3 regions of the Stenotrophomonas sp. YJH_SMC_79 genome follow, and region 1 is predicted to be linked to each of the others. Evidence: predicted binding sites of a transcription regulator. Region 1 holds the regulator's gene; each other region holds the start of a gene.
What was found. Region 1 encodes FliA, which starts transcription of late flagellar genes. Its sites were predicted from a motif close to TAAAGTTTNNCNNNCNNNGGCCGATAA; they were not measured.

Region 2: the regulator FliA is predicted to act here: its motif matches at 1,757-1,783, upstream of AC5P57_RS15420 (methyl-accepting chemotaxis protein).
Region 3: the regulator FliA is predicted to act here: its motif matches at 3,915-3,941, upstream of AC5P57_RS13215 (methyl-accepting chemotaxis protein).

The regions. Positions count from the first base shown of each region.
Region 1 covers NZ_JCAFRK010000001.1:1,377,155-1,382,696, forward strand. The annotation lists gene AC5P57_RS06735 (chemotaxis protein CheA) at 1-1,688, opposite strand, end outside; gene AC5P57_RS06740 (protein phosphatase CheZ) at 1,691-2,296, opposite strand; gene cheY (chemotaxis response regulator CheY) at 2,296-2,688, opposite strand; gene AC5P57_RS06750 (RNA polymerase sigma factor FliA) at 2,746-3,489, opposite strand; gene AC5P57_RS06755 (MinD/ParA family ATP-binding protein) at 3,486-4,373, opposite strand; gene flhF (flagellar biosynthesis GTPase FlhF) at 4,360-5,542, opposite strand, start outside.
Region 2 covers NZ_JCAFRK010000004.1:24,661-30,202, reverse strand. The annotation lists gene mnmA (tRNA 2-thiouridine(34) synthase MnmA) at 1-1,037, shown strand, start outside; gene hflD (high frequency lysogenization protein HflD) at 1,034-1,648, shown strand; gene AC5P57_RS15420 (methyl-accepting chemotaxis protein) at 1,812-3,002, shown strand; gene AC5P57_RS15415 (hypothetical protein) at 3,101-3,316, shown strand; gene AC5P57_RS15410 (hypothetical protein) at 3,414-3,761, shown strand; gene AC5P57_RS15405 (hypothetical protein) at 3,899-4,405, shown strand; gene AC5P57_RS15400 (Imm26 family immunity protein) at 4,549-5,319, shown strand; gene AC5P57_RS15395 (GAD-like domain-containing protein) at 5,256-5,542, shown strand, end outside.
Region 3 covers NZ_JCAFRK010000003.1:464,104-469,645, reverse strand. The annotation lists gene AC5P57_RS13220 (PepSY domain-containing protein) at 1-1,271, shown strand, start outside; gene AC5P57_RS13215 (methyl-accepting chemotaxis protein) at 1,349-3,886, opposite strand; gene AC5P57_RS13210 (arylamine N-acetyltransferase family protein) at 4,090-4,932, shown strand; gene AC5P57_RS13205 (VOC family protein) at 4,998-5,369, opposite strand; gene AC5P57_RS13200 (response regulator transcription factor) at 5,392-5,542, opposite strand, start outside.

The DNA.
Region 1 (5,542 bases):
ACCAGTCCGAAGCGCGCTTCACCGGCCTGCAGCACCACGATGGTCAGCAGGGTCGACGCGGCGGGCGTCACATCCAGCCACTGGCGCAGGTCGACCAGCGGCAGGGTGTGCGAGCGGCGATCGAGCACGGCGCGGCCATCGAACCAGCCCAGCGAGGTGCGCGGCGCGTGAAGCACTTCCATCACGCGTGCCAGCGGTAGCGCGTAGACGTCCTCGCCGGCCTGCACCAGCAGGGTCGGCAGGATCGCGAGGGTGAGTGGCACGCGGATCAGGAAGCGGCTGCCACGCCCCAGTTCCGACTGGATCTGGATCTGGCCGCTCAGTTCGCGGATGCGCGACTGCACCACGTCCATGCCCACGCCACGACCGGAAATATCGGTGACCTGCTGCTTGGTCGAGAAGCCGGGCAGGAACACGAGATGCAGGCATTCCTCGCTGCTCAGGCGGGCAGCGGCCTCCGGGTCGATCAGGCCCTTCTCGCGCGCCTTGGCACGCAGCTTCTCGGGGTCGATGCCGGCGCCATCGTCCTGCACCTCGATGCTGACGTAGTCACCTTCCTGCTGGGCGGACAGGCGCACATGGCCCATCCGCGGCTTGCCCTGTGCTTCACGCAGGTCGGGCATTTCCACGCCGTGGTCGATGGCGTTGCGGACCAGGTGCACCAGCGGGTCGGCCAGCGCTTCGACCAGGTTGCGGTCGAGCTCGGTCTCGGCACCGACCAGCTCAAGGTCCACTTCCTTCTTCAGCGAGCGGGCGACGTCGCGGGCGACCTTGGGGAAGCGCGAGAACACTTTGCCCACCGGCTGCATGCGGGTACGCATCACGGCCGACTGCAGGCGCGCAGTGGCGATGTCCAGCGTCGATACGGCGCGATCCAGCTCCTCGTCGCGCAGGCGTGCACGGAGGGTCTTCAGGCGGTTGCGGGAAAGCACCAGTTCGCCGATCAGGTTGACGATCGCATCCAGGCGCTTGGTGTCCACGCGCACGGTGTGCTCGGCCTCGGCCATCGGCTTGGCCGCTGGCTTGGCTGCGGGCGCCGGGACAGGTGCCGGGCGCGGTGCTGCGGCGGGTGCCGCCGCGATGGCGGCAGCAGGCTTCGCGCCTGGCGCAGCACCGCCGTGCAGCTGGTCCAGCAGGGCTTCGAACTCGTCTTCGCTGATCAGGCCGTCGTCGGCCTTCTTCGCTGGCGCGACCGCAGTCGGCGCGTTGCCGCCGTGCAGCTGATCGAGCAGGGCCTCGAATTCGTCGTCGGTGATCAGATCGCTGCCGCCTGCCGCAGGCGCGGCCGCAGCGACCGGCGCGGCAGTGCCACCGTGCATGTCGAACTGCGCGATCAGGTCCGGCGGCGCATAGCCCGGCTCGGTACCGGAGGACACGGCGTCCAGCATCGACTGCAGGTAGTCCAGCGACTGCTGGGCGGCGTCGAAGTGGTGGGCCTGCAGTACCGCCTGCCCGGCACGCGCGATGCCCAGGGCTTCTTCAGCGGCGTGGCACAGCTCGACCATGGCGGTGACGCCAAGGAAGCCGGCGCCGCCCTTGAGCGTGTGGTAGCCGCGGAACACCGCGTTGAGTTGCTCGGTGTCCTGCGGTGCCTGCTCCAGCGACACCAGCTGTTCGCCCAGGCGATCCAGGATTTCCTGGGCCTCGATGATGAAATCGGCAGTGATGTCGTCGGATACCGCGCTCATGCTTACAGCCCCAGATCCGACAACAGGTCGTCGGCGTCGTTCTGCGAGACCGCGTGGCGGTCCAGTCCCTTCAGTGCCGGCCCGGCCAGTTCCGGATCGGTGCGATGCTGTTCCGGCGGCAGGCCGAGTGCGCCAAAGCCCTCGTGCACGCGGCGGACGATGCCGACCACGCGACGGATGATCTGCCCGGTCAGGTCCTGGTAGCTCTGGGTCAGGGCGATCTCGGTCAGGTTGTGGCGGATGCGCTCGAGCTGCGTGTCCTGGCCCGGCTGCAGGCCTTCGGCGCGCAGTTGTTCGGTCAGGCTGCGGCATTCCTCGGCCAGGTCCAGGGTGCGGTGCGTGGCCTGTTCGGTCATCGCCACCACGTGGTCAAGGCGTGCGCAGGCGTCGTCCAGCTCACCGGCCTCGCTGGGTACGGTCGGCAGTTCACCCAGTGCCTGTCCCAGCTCGCGGGCCAGCCGCGAGAGGCCGCTCATCATCGGCTGCGTACGCAGCGCGACCAGTCCGTCGATGCGTTGCCGCCAGGCGGCTTCGTCACCGGACTCCAGGGCGTCCAGGGCTTCCTGCAGGCGCAGGGCGAGGGCGTTCTTGTCGACCGTGGTATCCATCAGGCGCTGGCCGCCAGGCGTTCGAAGATCTTGCCGAGCTTCTCTTCCAGCGTCTGCGCGGTGAACGGCTTGATGATGTAGCCGTTCACGCCGTTCTGGGCGGCTTCGATGATCTGCTCGCGCTTGGCTTCGGCGGTGACCATCAGCACCGGGAGGGTCTTCAGCTTGGCATCGGCGCGGATCGCCTTCAGCAGTTCGATGCCGGTCATCACCGGCATGTTCCAGTCGGTGACCACGAAATCGAACGGCTGGCTCTGCAGCAGCGACAGCGCGGCATGCCCGTCCTCGGCTTCGGCGGTGTTGGTGAAGCCCAGATCGCCCAGCAGGTTCTTGACGATTCGACGCATGGTCGAGAAGTCGTCGACGATCAGGATGCGCATGTTCTTGTTCAAAGCAGAGTTCCTTTGTTGTTCATTCCGGGCGGCCGGGGGCAGCCGCCTCGGGCATGTTCATTCTTCCAGGCCGGCGTCGGCGGCCTCGAAGATTTTCAATCGGCCCCGCAGGCGCAGTACCGCCTGGCCGTGGATCTGGCAGACCCGCGACTCGCTCACGCCGAGCACCGCGCCGATCTCCTTCAGGTTCAGTTCCTGCTCGTAATAGAGCGAGAGCACCAGCTGTTCGCGCTCGGGCAGGTGGCCGATGGCCTTGCCCAGCTCGCGGCCGAACTCGCCGCGCTCCAGCACCTGCTGCGGGGTCGGGCCGCCCTGGGCGACGGTGTCCAGCTCGCCCTGGTCCTCGATGCGCGACTCCAGGCTCAGCACCTGGCCGCGTGCGGCGTCTTCCATCAACCGCAGGTATTCGGGCAGCGGCATCTCCATCGCGGCGGCCACTTCGGTGGCGCTGGCGGCGCGGCCACTGCTCTGTTCCAGGCGACGGATGGTGGCGGCGGCATCGCGGGCACGCCGGTGCACCGAGCGCGGCACCCAGTCGCCACGGCGGATCTCGTCGATCATCGAACCGCGGATGCGGATCGAGGCATAGGTTTCGAACGAGGCGCCCTGGTCGGCGTCGTAGCTGCGCGAGGCTTCGATCAGGCCCATCATGCCGGCCTGGATCAGGTCGTCCACTTCAACGCTGGCCGGCAACCGCGCAGCCAGGTGGTGGGCGATGCGCCGCACCAGGTCCGAGTGCTGGGCGATGACCTCGTTGGCCGCCGAGCGCTGGACCTCCCGGTACTGGGCTGCGCCTTTCATGCGGCCACCCCGCGCTGCTTGAGGATGCGCTCGAGGAAGAACTCGACGCCGCCACGCGGTTCGGTCGGCGCCTGCCAGCGTGCGGTGCGGCGCGCGATCTCGGTGATCGCCAGCGCGGCCGGGCTGGACGGATAGGCCTTCACCACCGGCTGCTGGCGCTGCACCGACAGGCGCAGCCAGTCATCCTGCGGCACGCAGCCCAGGTAGTTCAGCGAGACATCGGCGAGGAACTTCTCGCAGACGCGGGTCAGCTTTTCGTACAGCACGCGGCCCTCGTTCGGGTCGCGCACCATGTTGGCCACCACCTGGATGCGGTCCACGCCGCGCTCGCGCGAGAGCACCTTGATCAGCGCATAGGCGTCGGTGATCGAAGCCGGTTCGTCACAGACCACCACCACGGTGTCCTGCGCGGCCTGGCAGAAGGTCAGTACGCCGTCGGTGATGCCCGCGGCGGTGTCGACCACCATGATGTCCAGTTCACGTTCCAGCTCGGAGAACACGTTGACCAGGCCGACGTGCTCGGCCGGGGCCAGCTCGGCCATGTGCCGGCGGCCGGATGCGGCCGGCACCACCAGCACGCCGTTCGGGCCTTCGACGATGACGTCGTCCAGCGAGCAGCGACCGGCGACCAGGTCGGCCAGCGTAAAGGTGGGGTTCAGCCCCAGGATCACGTCGATGTTGGCCAGGCCAAGGTCGGCGTCCAGCAGCAGCGTGCGCTTGCCCATGCCGGCCAGTGCCACGGCCAGGTTCGCGGACACATTCGTCTTGCCCACGCCGCCCTTGCCGCCGGTCACGGCAATGGTGCGCACAGGGCCGAGCGGCTCGCTGCGGGTCGCCGACAGCGGGAAGGTCTTGGTCAGCTTGGCGTACTCACGCGACGGCATGGTTCAACTCCGGGTTGCAGGGCATATCGGCCGCTCGGCGCAAATCTTCAAGGCGAAGTACAAGATTGGCTGCACTGGCCCGATGCAGGTCGTCCGGAACGTCCTGGCCATCGGTCACCCAGGTGATCGGCAGGGCGTGGTCCACGGCCACCGACAGGGCGTTGCCGAAGCGGCCGGTCTCGTCCAGCTTGCTCAGCACCAGGCCCTGCAGGTTGGCGGCGCCGAAGCGGCGGACCACCTCGTCCATGTCGCCGAAGCTGGTGTTGGCCGGCAGCACCAGCAGGGTGCGCACCTGGCGGGCGGCACGCAGCCACTGCAGCTGGGCGGCCAGTGCGCGGTCGCGCGGGCCCAGGCCGGCGGTGTCGATCAGTACCAGCTTGTAGTCCTTCAGGCGTTCCAGCAGCTGGTCCAGGTCGGTGCCGCTGTTGGCCTCGTGCACCGCGATGCCGAGCTGGCGGCCGTAGCCGTACAGCTGTTCGCGGGCACCGATGCGGGTGGTGTCGGTGGTCACCAGGGCGACGTCACGCGGCGCGTGTTTCTCGGCGAAGCGCGAGGCCAGCTTGGCGATGGTGGTGGTCTTGCCGGCGCCAGTCGGGCCGACCAGGGCGATCACGCCGCCTTCTTCCAGCGGGTCGACCGGGGCGATCGGCAGCTTGCGCGAGATCAGCCCCAGCATCAGGCCGCGACCACGGTGGGCTTCGGTCTCCAGCGGAATCTGCATGGCCACGTCGCGGGCCAGGCCGGCATCAAAGCCGTACTCGTCCATCAGGTCCAGCGCGGTGGCGCGTACCGGGCAGCCGCGCAGGCGCTCGTCGGTGAAGCGGTTCATCTCGCGCTCGATCACCTGGCGCATGCCGGCCACTTCCTGGCGCAGCTGGCGGATCTCGGCGTCGTCCTGGGCGACGACGGTCAGCGTCGGTGCCGGGGCCAGCACGGGGGCCGGACTGGCTTCGGCGACGGCTTCGAGCGCTGCCGGTTCGCTGGCGGCGATGTCAGGCTGGACATCGGCCATGGCAGCGCCCGGCAGCGGCGGCGGCTGCACGGCGGGGGGCACGCTTTCGTGATGCGTGTCGTGCGGCGGGTCGATCTGGAAGTGGGCGCGGTTGGCCGGCGCGGTGACGGCCGGGCCCGGTGCGACGATGGCCTCGGCGAACGGGGCGAAGATCTGT
Region 2 (5,542 bases), on a different contig from region 1:
AGAACTGGGCCGACGATGGCAGCGGCGACTGCCGCGCCGAGGACGACCGCCGCGATGCGGTGGCGGTGTGCGGCCTGCTCGGCATTCCCTTCCACTTCCGCGATTTCTCCAGCGAGTACTGGCGGGGCGTGTTCGAACACTTCCTGGCCGAGTACGCCGCCGGCCGCACGCCGAACCCGGACGTGCTGTGCAACCGCGAAGTGAAGTTCAAGCATTTCCTGGATGCCGCCCGCGAGCTGGGCGCCGAGCGCATCGCCACCGGCCATTACGCACGGGTGGCCCAGCGCGGCCACCAGTGGCTGCTGCTGCGCGGCGCCGACCGCTCCAAGGACCAGAGCTACTTCCTGCACCAGCTGGGCCAGGAGCAGCTGTCGGCGACCCTGTTCCCGATCGGCGACCTGGAAAAGACCGACCTGCGCCGGATCGCCCGTGACGTCAGTCTGCCGACCCACGCCAAGAAGGACTCCACCGGCATCTGCTTCATCGGCGAGCGTGACTTCCGCGAGTTCCTCGGCCGTTACCTGCCGGCCAAGCCCGGCCAGATCCTCGACCCGGCCGACGGCAGCGTCATCGCCGAACATCCGGGCGTGTTCTATTTCACCCTCGGCCAGCGCGAGGGCCTGAACATCGGCGGCGTGCGCGGCCGCCCGGCCGCACCGTGGTACGTGGTCGGCAAGGATGTGGCCAGCAACGTGCTGTACGTGGACCAGGACCGCGACAGCAAGTGGATGCTGTCCGACCGGCTGCGCTCGGAAACCGCGCACTGGATCGCCGGTTCGCCGCCGGCACGGCGCTTTGAATGCACCGCCCAGACCCGCTACCGCCAGCCCGACGAGCCGTGTACGGTCGAGGTGCTGGACGATGGCAGCGTGCTGGTCACCTTCGCGCGCCCGCAGCGCGCCGTTACCCCTGGTCAATCGCTGGTGCTGTATGACGGTGATGTGTGCCTGGGTGGCGCGGTGATCGCCGCCACCGATGCGCCGCTGGAACAGCGCCTGCGCACCACCCCTTCCCCTTTTGAGGTAATCGCTGCATGAGTTTCACTGTCGACGACCGCGTCCTGGCCCTGGCCGGCATTGCCCAGGCCCTGCAGCAGGTACGCCGCATCGCCGATACCGGCCATTCCGACGCCGCCGCCGTACGCACCGCCGTGGACAGCGTGTTCCGTGTCGATGCGTCCTCGCCGCAGGAGGTGTTCGGTGACCGCCATGCACTGAAGGCCGGCCTGCGCCTGCTGCACAACTACTTCCGCAGCCAGGGTCAGGACCCGATCCTGCCCAAGCTGGCCCTGTCGGTGCTGCAGCTGGAGCGCCGCTTCGTGCAGGACGGCGCCACCGTGAACAAGGTCGCCTCGGGCATCGAACGCGCCCAGCGCCAGGCCACCGAGCTGGGCGACAGCGGCCATCCGGACGTGCTGGCCAATCTGGGTGGCCTGTACGCGGACACCATCAGCCACCTCAAGCCGCGGGTGATGGTGCAGGGCAACCCGCACTACCTCGGCCAGGCCGGGGTGGTGGCCGAGATCCGCGCCCTGCTGCTGGCTGCGGTACGGTCGGCAGTGCTGTGGCGCCAGCTGGGCGGCAGCTACTGGGACTTCCTGTTCAGCCGCAAGGCGATGATCGAAGCCGTGGACCGGCAGCTGGCCTAAGGGTGTGGGGTCGGATCCCTTTCCGGCACGGAAAGGGCTCTGACCCCGAAGCCGCCAAGGCGTCGGAAAACCGGCGCATTCAGAATGCACTTCGAGGCACATCGACGTTAAAGAGAAAGGGGGTACGGCCGATACATCCTCCGTGCACCTCCCGAGAACGTCCATGTACTCACGCATTTTCATCCGTCTGGCCGCCCCCCTGGCTCTGACCCTGCTGCTCCCCTTCGCCATCGGTTTCGAATGGCCGGCCGCCCTGCGCTGGGCGATCCTGACCACGATGACGCTGAGCTGGCTCGGCTTTGCGTGGTGGACCACCCGCGCCCAGGCGCACCGTTCCCCGGAACATGCCCGTGTCCTGCGTGAGCAGGACCAGCTGCTGACCGAACTGCGCAACTTCGTCGGCAACGAAATCGACGGTTCGCGTGGCGAAGTGGAACGCGCCCGTGACCTGATCCGCCAGGCCGTCTCCAGCCTCGGTGGCAGCTTCGATGCGATGAACCGCAAGTCGCGCCAGCAGAGCCAGGCCCTGTCGCGCATCGTCGACCGCGCCGGCGATGAAGGCAATGCCGGCCTGGACGTTGCCCGTTTCGCCCAGCACGCCAGCCACCGCATGGAACAGCTGGTGGAAGCGCTGGAACAGGTGAGCGGCCAGAGCAGCACCACCGTGCAGCACATCGACCAGATGGCGCAGCACCTGGATGGCATCTTCGCGTTGCTGGAAGACGTCAAGTCGATCGCCGACCAGACCAACCTGCTGGCCCTGAACGCTGCAATCGAAGCGGCGCGTGCCGGTGAAGCCGGTCGTGGCTTCGCGGTGGTCGCCGACGAAGTGCGCAACCTGTCCGAGCGCTCGACCACCTTCAACGAGCAGATCCGCAAGCTGGCGCACAGCTCCAAGGACGCCATCGCCAAGGTCCGCGAGACGGTTTCGCACATGGCCTCGCGTGACATGGACCGCTCCCGCGAAGCCCGCCAGGAAGCGGCGGCGATGCTCGACAACGTCGCGCAGATCAATGCCTCGCTGGGCGACGGCATGCGCGAAGTGTCCGACTGCGCCCGTTCGATCGATGGCAGCGTGGCCGAAGCCGTGCGCGCCCTGCAGTTCGAAGACATCGCGACCCAGGCGCTGGGCGGCGTGCACACCCACCTGGACCGCCTGACCGCGATCAACCGTGAAGCAGTGGCCCTGCAGGAACTGCTGCACCGCAATGGCGGCGTGTTCGACGAAGAGATCGCCACCGCCCTGCAGCGCACCGGCAGCCGCCTGCGCGAACTGCGCAGCGAATGGGAACGCCCGCCGCACAAGCCGGTTGCCCAGCAGAGCATGGGCGCCGGCACTGTCGAGCTGTTCTGATCCTGATGTCCGCTGCCCTCGCCGGCAGCCCGCAAGGCCCCGGTTCGTCCGGGGCCTTTGCCTGTACCCTGCCGCTGGATGCATCCTGTACGCGCACCATGACCCTGATCCGCGCCCTGCCCTCCCTCACCGACACCGAGCGCCCGCGCAACGCGAGCGTGCGTGAGCAGCTGCAGCAGCTGGAAGAGGTCGCCCGCGAAGAGATCCGCGAACTGCAGCAGCTGGCGGATGCGCGCCCCGCTCCGTCGCGGGCGGACGACGAACTACTGGGATTGGCTTGGGATCTCGGGCTGGATGGCGAGGCCCTGAAGTAGATCTACGCCATGCGTGGATGGCTGTCACCGCCACCCGCTCCAAACCCATGGCATGATCCGGCCATGCCACCTACGGCTGGACACGGAGTGTCGTCGCATGAGTACCACGTTCATGACCTGGCTGGGATTTGCCGCGATGGTGCTCATTGCCGTCACCTTCACCTGGCGCCCCGCCTACGCCACCTTGCGGCCGCCCCGGCATCGACCTGTCGCATTCCTGTTCGGCAGCCTGCTATTCATGCTGATGGCCTTTCTATGTGCCTGGATGGCGGCAACGGCGATCAACACCGGGCATGCCCATCTGAGCCACCACCGCGCCGGCACCATTGATGCATGGCGGGACATCGAGCCGGTGACGTATTGGCTGATCATCGTGGCGGCGTACGTGTTCGGACTGATGATCGCCAGCTATTCCATTGCAGGCATTGCGTTGATGAACCGGTAGATCCACGCCATGCGTGGATGGCTTTCATCTGCCGGTGTGACGTCTGGCCCTCGCCGCAACATCCGCGCATGGCGCGGATCTACCGGGGTGGCGAAATCGTTGTGGCATGATGCCCCGGTCCCGTTCATGGAATACCGATGGTCATCGCCCTGATCGCAGTGCTGTTGATCGAGACCATCCTTCTGATGGCGTGGGTGGCCGCCTATTTCAGCTGGGGCATCACCCTGTTCAATGAGCGCATCGCGGCGTCACCGGCCATGCAGGCCCGGCTCTCGCTGGGCAGCCTGGAACGCGACCTGCCACAGGACAAATGGCTGCAACTGGCCTTCCATGCGCTGCCCGACGGCAGCATGGCGTTCCGCGAGAGCTTCGCGCCGAGCTTCGGCCTGCGCTACTTCCCGGTGATGCGTGGTCGCATCGTTCTCAACGCGCGACGGCACGAAGTGCGGGTGATCGGCCTGTGCAGCTGGTTCGTGGCGATATTGTCGCTGCTGCTGTTGCCGCTGGTGGCGATGCGCCCGATGGTGGCGCCCATGCTGCTGGTGCTGCCGCTGTTCCTGGCCAGCTATCTGGTCCAGAAGCGGCGCTACGCGGCCATCGTAGAAGCGCTGCGCATGCAGTTGAAGGCGGAGTTTCCAAGGTAGATCCATGCCATGCGTGGATGATGCCCCGCGACTCACGATTTTCGGATTGTTTGCATGGACCCCGCCACGGCCACCCTCAACACTCGACTTCCTTGGAGCCGAACGACGAGGCAGAAGCCATGGCGACGCCAGCACGCAAGAGCATGAAGAAGGAAAGTGAGACCGCCAGTGAATCGCTCAATGGCTGGACCAGGAAGCGCCGAACCATGCTTCGGTTCATTCGACCAGGTGACGTGTTCTGCTTCACTCGAAATGATGGGCTCTACTACTTCGGACAGATCATTTCAGATGTCAGTTTTGGTCACACAGCCAACATCTTTGAAGTCCGTTGCGAAGAACCAATGGTCGCTGTTGCCGGTCTGGAGCAAGCCCAGTCTTTGATGAATCCAGTTGTGCTGGACAGCTACTCACTCTTCGACAGGAAAACTGACGATAGTGGTGACTGGCGGATCATTGGACGACACGAGATCCTGAATTCGGCAGACTTTGAGCAGCACTTCTTCATCTACGGGATCCCTGGGAACTGGAGCAAAGTGAACGCAACCAACTCCGTTCACTGCACTGCAACCGAAGTAGAGGCGATGGTTCTCCCCCCCTATTTTCCCTTGAACAACCTCAGATGTGGAGGGAGATCGACACCCTCTCCCATCGGTGGGCGTAAGCCAGGTTGCCAAAGCACCTCACACGGGGATGCTGTCCTAATAAAGGCGCACACGTCGTCGGCGTGGATGATTGCGAGCACCATCATCATTGCCGACCAATGGTCGGCACCCACCAACTTCGGCGCCGTCGGTAGATCCACGCCGTGCGTGAATGATGCCCCGCGATGCCTGTATTTCGGATTGTTTTCATGGATCGTGAGCGCTCGGCCCTTCATCGTAAAGGGCCGATTCCGGTTCAGATCAGCCCAATGACCAGCGCCGCCCTCTGCCTTTCACTCGCTTTGCAGCTCCCGGTTGCTTCAGAACCGCTTGCCGTAGATCCCGACTCCCTGCTCGCCCTTCACCAGGCGCTCCAGTCCTTCGGCGAGTTTCAACAGCCCTACTCCGCACCTGTAGATGTGACCGATCCTGATGCAGGTGTGACCGATGCAACTGTCGAGATCTCCGCCGGGTGTGTGAAGGATGGTCCACAGGT
Region 3 (5,542 bases), on a different contig from region 1:
CCCGGGTCGATGCCACGCAGCTCGCGCGTACTGCCCAGGCATTGTTCGTGCTGAGCACCTTTGGCGATGGCGAACCTCCGGATGCGGCGCGGGGCGCTGCGCGACGGCTGCTGGCACAAGCGTCCGATCTGTCGGGCCTGCAGTTCGGCCTGCTCGCCCTCGGTGACCGCCAATACCCGCATTACTGCGGCTTTGGCCGCCAATTCGATGGCTGGCTGCTGAGCAACGGTGCGCGTGCGCTGTTCGAGCGCATCGAAGTCGATGCCGCCTCGGTAGCGGCCCTGCGCCAATGGCAGCTGCAGCTGGGCGCGCTGACCGGCATCGTCACCGATGACAGCGTGCTGCCGGCGGCCACGCGGATGCATGAATGGCGACTGCTCGGCCGCGACCGGCTCAACCCGGGCAGCATGGGCGGTGCCATCTGGCGCATCCGTCTTGCGCCACCGGCCGATGTGCAGTGGCAGGCGGGCGACATCCTGCATATCGCGCCCCGGCACAACGCGCGGCACGCCAGCGCGGTGCTGAAAGCACAGGGGTTGGATCCGCTGCAGCCGCTGCTGGTGGACGGTCACCCACGCACCCTGCTGGCGCTGGCCAGTGAACGCGAGCTGCCCGAGGCCGACGCCGCGCTGGCGGTGCAGGATGCCTGCCTGTGGTTGTCCGGATTGCCAACGCTGCCCGGGCGCGAATACTCCATCGCCTCCTCCACGAATGATGAAGTGGTGGAACTGGTGGTACGGCTGGTCCATGACGAAGCCGGACGCACCGGCCTGGGCTCGGGCTGGCTGTCACTGCATGCGCCAATAGGCGCCAGCATCGCCTCCCGCGTGCATCGCAATCCCGGTTTCCATCGAGTGACCGGTGCACCCATGGTATTGATCGGCAACGGCACCGGCATCGCGGGCCTGCGCAGCCTGTTGCGCGAAGCCGCGCATGCAGGTGAGCACGGGCACTGGCTGCTGTTCGGCGAACGCCAGCGCGCGCACGACTTCCTGTTCGCCGATGAGATCGAAGCGTGGCAGGCCGATGGCCATCTCGCGCGGGTGGACCTGGCGTTCTCGCGCGATGGCGAAGGTGGTTACGTGCAGGATCGCCTGCATGCAGCCGCAGACGCGTTGCGCGGATGGATGCAGCGCGGCGCGGTGATTCATGTCTGCGGCTCGCTGCAGGGCATGGCCGAAGGCGTGGACCACGTGCTGCGCGCTGCGCTGGGCGATGAAGCTGTGGAAACGCTGCTGGAGAACGGGCGCTACCGCCGCGACGTGTATTGAGTCACAAGGGTAGTGCCGGCCGCTGGCCGGCATGACCAGGGGCGTGCCGGCCAGCGGCCGGCACTACCGGAGCAGGATCAGGCCGCAGCGCGCGCCAGCGGCACCGGCTGCAACCGGAACGCACCCACCGCTTCGGCCAGCGCGTGTACCTGCGCCTGCATCTGCGCGGTGGAGGCACCAGCCTCTTCCACCAGGCTGGCGTTGCGCTGGGTACTGGCCTCCATCTGCACGATGGTCTGGTTCACCTGGGCGATGCCGGCATGCTGGTCCTGCGACGCGCTGCGGATACCTGTCAGCAGATCCGCAAGCTGCTGCACGCTGCCGACAATCTCGCCCATCGTGGTGCCGGCCTGTTCGGCCTGCTGGTTGCCCTGGCCTACACGCGCCACCGAATCCTCGATCAGGCCCTTGATCTGCTTGGCCGCCTCCGCGCTGCGTTGTGCCAGCAGGCGCACTTCCGCAGCCACCACAGCGAAGCTGCGACCCTGCTCACCCGCGCGCGCTGCTTCCACCGCAGCATTCAGCGCGAGGATGTTGGTCTGGAAGGCGATGCCATCGATCAGCTGGGTGATGTCGCCGATCCGCCGCGAGGCCTCGCTGATGCCATGCATGGTCGCGACCACCTGGCCAACGGCCTCGCCACCGCGCTGGGCCACTGCTGCCGCGCCCTTGACCAGCACGTCGGCACGGCCCGCGGCATCGGCATTGCGGCCAACGGTGTCGGTCAGCTCGTGCATCGACGCTGCCGTCTCTTCCAGGTTGGCCGCCTGCTGTTCGGTGCGCTGCGACAGATCATGGTGACCGGCAACGATCTCACCGACAGCGGTATCGAGGCTGGACGTCGCCTGCTGGATGCGGGTGACGATGCGGCCCAGTTGCGCGACGGTGGCGTTGGCATCGTCGCGCATGCGTGCGAACACGCCCTGCAGCTCACCTTCCATGCGCACGCTGAGGTCGCCGCGGGCCAGCGCCGCCAGAAGTGCCTGCAGATCGCCGAGGTTGGTCTCGAACGTGGCCAGCAGGCGATTGATGCTGGTCGACAACGTACGCACAAAGCCCTGCTTTCCCTCCAGCGCGATGCGACCGTGCAGGTCGCCATGTGCGGCGGCGTCGACCAGTGCTGCCACTTCGGTTTCCAGCAGCGTTTCCAGCGCGCGGCTGCGCCACTCCACTGCCACGCCGAGGAAATGCCCTTCGTCGGTGATGGCATTGGCGATCAGCTGGTAGCGGACGCCGGCATGACCGATCTCGCGCTCCTCGCGCTGGCGCACGCCGGCCAGGTTGGCCAGTGCCGGATGCAGGCGTACCGCATCGTTCCCCACCAGATCTTCAAGCCGGAGTTCAAGCTGCTCCAACAGCGCCGGATTGGCGTAGGCGACCTGCCCTTCCGCATCGATCACCATCAGCCCGGTCTGCGCGCTGTCCAGTGCCTGGCGCACGCGGGTGTTGCCGCGGGCCACGGCACGCTCGGTCTCGATGCGCGCGCGCAGGCGCTGCTGCATGTCGACCAGGCGCTGGGCCAGCTGGCCGATCTCATCGTTGGCGTTGTAGACGCGCAGAGTGGTGTCGAGGCGGTCGTCGGCGATATCGCTGGCGAAACGCAGGGTGTCCTGGATCGGCTGGCGCACCGCACGCAGCACCAGCACCAGGCTGGTGATCAGCACGCCTGCCACCAGCAGCAGGGTCAGTGCGAACAGCACGCTCATCGTGCGCGCGCCGGCCTGCTGCCGCGCCTGCGCCCTGGCCAGCGCCGCCACCTGTGCCTGCTGGAATGCGGCCAGCGCCGGCGCTACGCCCGCAGCGGTATCCAGCAGCGACTGCGCTTCCACATCCAGGCCGACGCGGGCAGCGGTATACCCCAGCAATGCGGCCTGATACACCTCCATACCGGTGCGCAGGGTGTCCTGCTCATCCGCGGGCAGGCCCGCCAGCGCGAGATCGAACGGCAGCTTTTCCTCGCTGGCGCGGTCGGCGTGGGTGGAATCACCGTCGAGCAGCAGCAGCGCCTCCTGCCTTCGCATCTTCTGCAGGGACAGCGCCAGCGCGGGCCGCTGCTGCACATCCACCTGCGCCTGGAGGGTGTCAGCGGCCTGCTGCAGCTGCGCGGCGAGGCCGGCATCACCACGGCCCATCTCGTCGACCCGTTCGAACAGGGCGGCCACACCCTGCGAGAACGCGTCGGCAGCTTCGGTCAGCGCCTGCAGGGCCTTGCGCCGGCCAGCATCCATCGGCGTCGCGCGCAGCGCCTGCAGATCAGTCTGCAACGCCTTCTGCGTGGCCAACAGCTGCGCGCGGTCGGCATCATCGAAACTGCGTGCATACTGGGTCTGCAGGCGACGCGCTTCGGCCACCCGCGTGGACAGGCTGGCAGCCAGATCGCTGCCGCGCTGGTAGCTGGCCTGGCTGCGCGCAGCCAGGGCGTTGGCATGGCCAGTCCATGCGTAGACAGCGGCGATCGCCACCAGGCCCAGGCCACAGACCCACAGGGTCGCCTTGAGCTTGTTGGCCACGCTGAGCCGGTGTGGCTGCAGCCACAGCAGCAGGCCGGGGGACGCCGAGCGCAACGTGGCAAGGCGCGTGCGCAGGGACCGGAGGTGGGGAACAACGGCCGACATGACAGACTCCAGGCGGAAGGACACACCTGTATCGGCCGGCTTCAGGACAACTTTAGAGCTTTCTTCGCCTGCGTCCCCCCGTTGCTGGTGGACGCGGCCTTTGTACCGGGTGCAGGCGACGGAGGCATGACACGGCCGCCGCGCTTGACCTCAACCCCGGTTTGGGGAGCACAGTGGACGCCCCTCCCCCGCCCGGTGCCTCCATGACGACGCTCGATGTCCCCCGCTACCTGCAGCGCCTGCAGCTGGAAGCACCGCCACCGCGGACTCTGGCCGGCCTGACCCTGCTGCAGCAGCGCCACAACGCACTGCTGCCCTTCGAGACACTCAGCTGCCTGCTGCGCGATGCGGTGCCGATCGACCTGGACAGCGTGCAACGCAAGCTGCTTGACGACCGGCGTGGCGGGTACTGCTTCGAACTCAATGGCGGATTGCTGGCGCTGCTGCAGGCATTGGGCTTCGATGCGCAGCCACTGAGTGCACGTGTGCTGCTGGCCGCACAGGACGGCGAACTGACCGCGCGTACCCACCTGCTGCTACGCGTGCAGGTGGAAGGCGATGACTGGCTGGTGGATGCCGGTTTCGGCAGCCTGACCCCGACCGTGCCGCTGCGCCTGCATGATCCGCAGCCGCAGGCCACGCCGCACGAACGCTATCTGCTGCAGCGCCTGCCCGACGAGGGTGATTTCGTGCTGTCGGCCGAGTCCAACGATGGCTGGCGGGCGATGTATCGGTTCGACCTGCAGGCGCCGGCACCGATCGACAACGTGGTGGGCAACTGGTACGTGTGCACCCATCCCGATTCCAGTTTCCCCGGCCAGCTGCGCGCATCGCTGACCGGGCCGGACTGGCGCCGTACCATCGGCAGCGGCAATTACACCGAGTACCGCCCCGGGCAGGCCCCGGACAAGCGCCCGCTGCATGATGTGGGTGATGTGCGTGACGTGCTGCAGCAGCGCTTCGGCATGCAGCTGCCGGACGACCCGCGGCTGGACCCGGCCATCAATGACTGGCTGCAGCGCTCCCGCGCCGCGACCCACGTGTAGCGTCGAGCCGATGCTCGGCTGACGCATTGGCGGCATCATCCACGGCAGTCGAGCATGGCTCGACTCTACATGGACGCGCGCGCCTGCAACGCAATCCGGTTGCCTTCGCTGTCGCGGATCTCGGCCACGCGCCAGTCGCCGGCATCGGCCGGGCCGAAGCGCAGTTCGGCACCTGCCTGCAGCGCGCGCGCGAGGCTGGCATCCAGGTCATCCACGCCGATGTAGATGCGCGCGCCCTGCTCGGAGGGCCGGTAGTCCGCGCCGTGCACCAGCGCCATGCTGGCACCCTCGGCCTCATCGGAGAACGGCAGGTACGCCATCCGGCAATCGTGCAGCAGGATCGGCTCATCCATGACCACCTGCAGCCAATGCTGGTAGAACGCGATGGCACGGTCCAGGTCACTGGCCGGGATTTCCACATGCAGGATCGGGTTCACTGGCACTCCTTGCTCGGTCCACTCAGATGATGCGCAGGGTAATCGCCTTCAGCACCGCACGGGTGCGATCACGGGTGCCCAGCTTGTCGAGTATGGCGGACACGTAGTTCTTCACCGTGCCCTCGGCCAGGAACAGGCTGCGCGCGATCTCCTTGTTGCTGTATCCCCCAGCC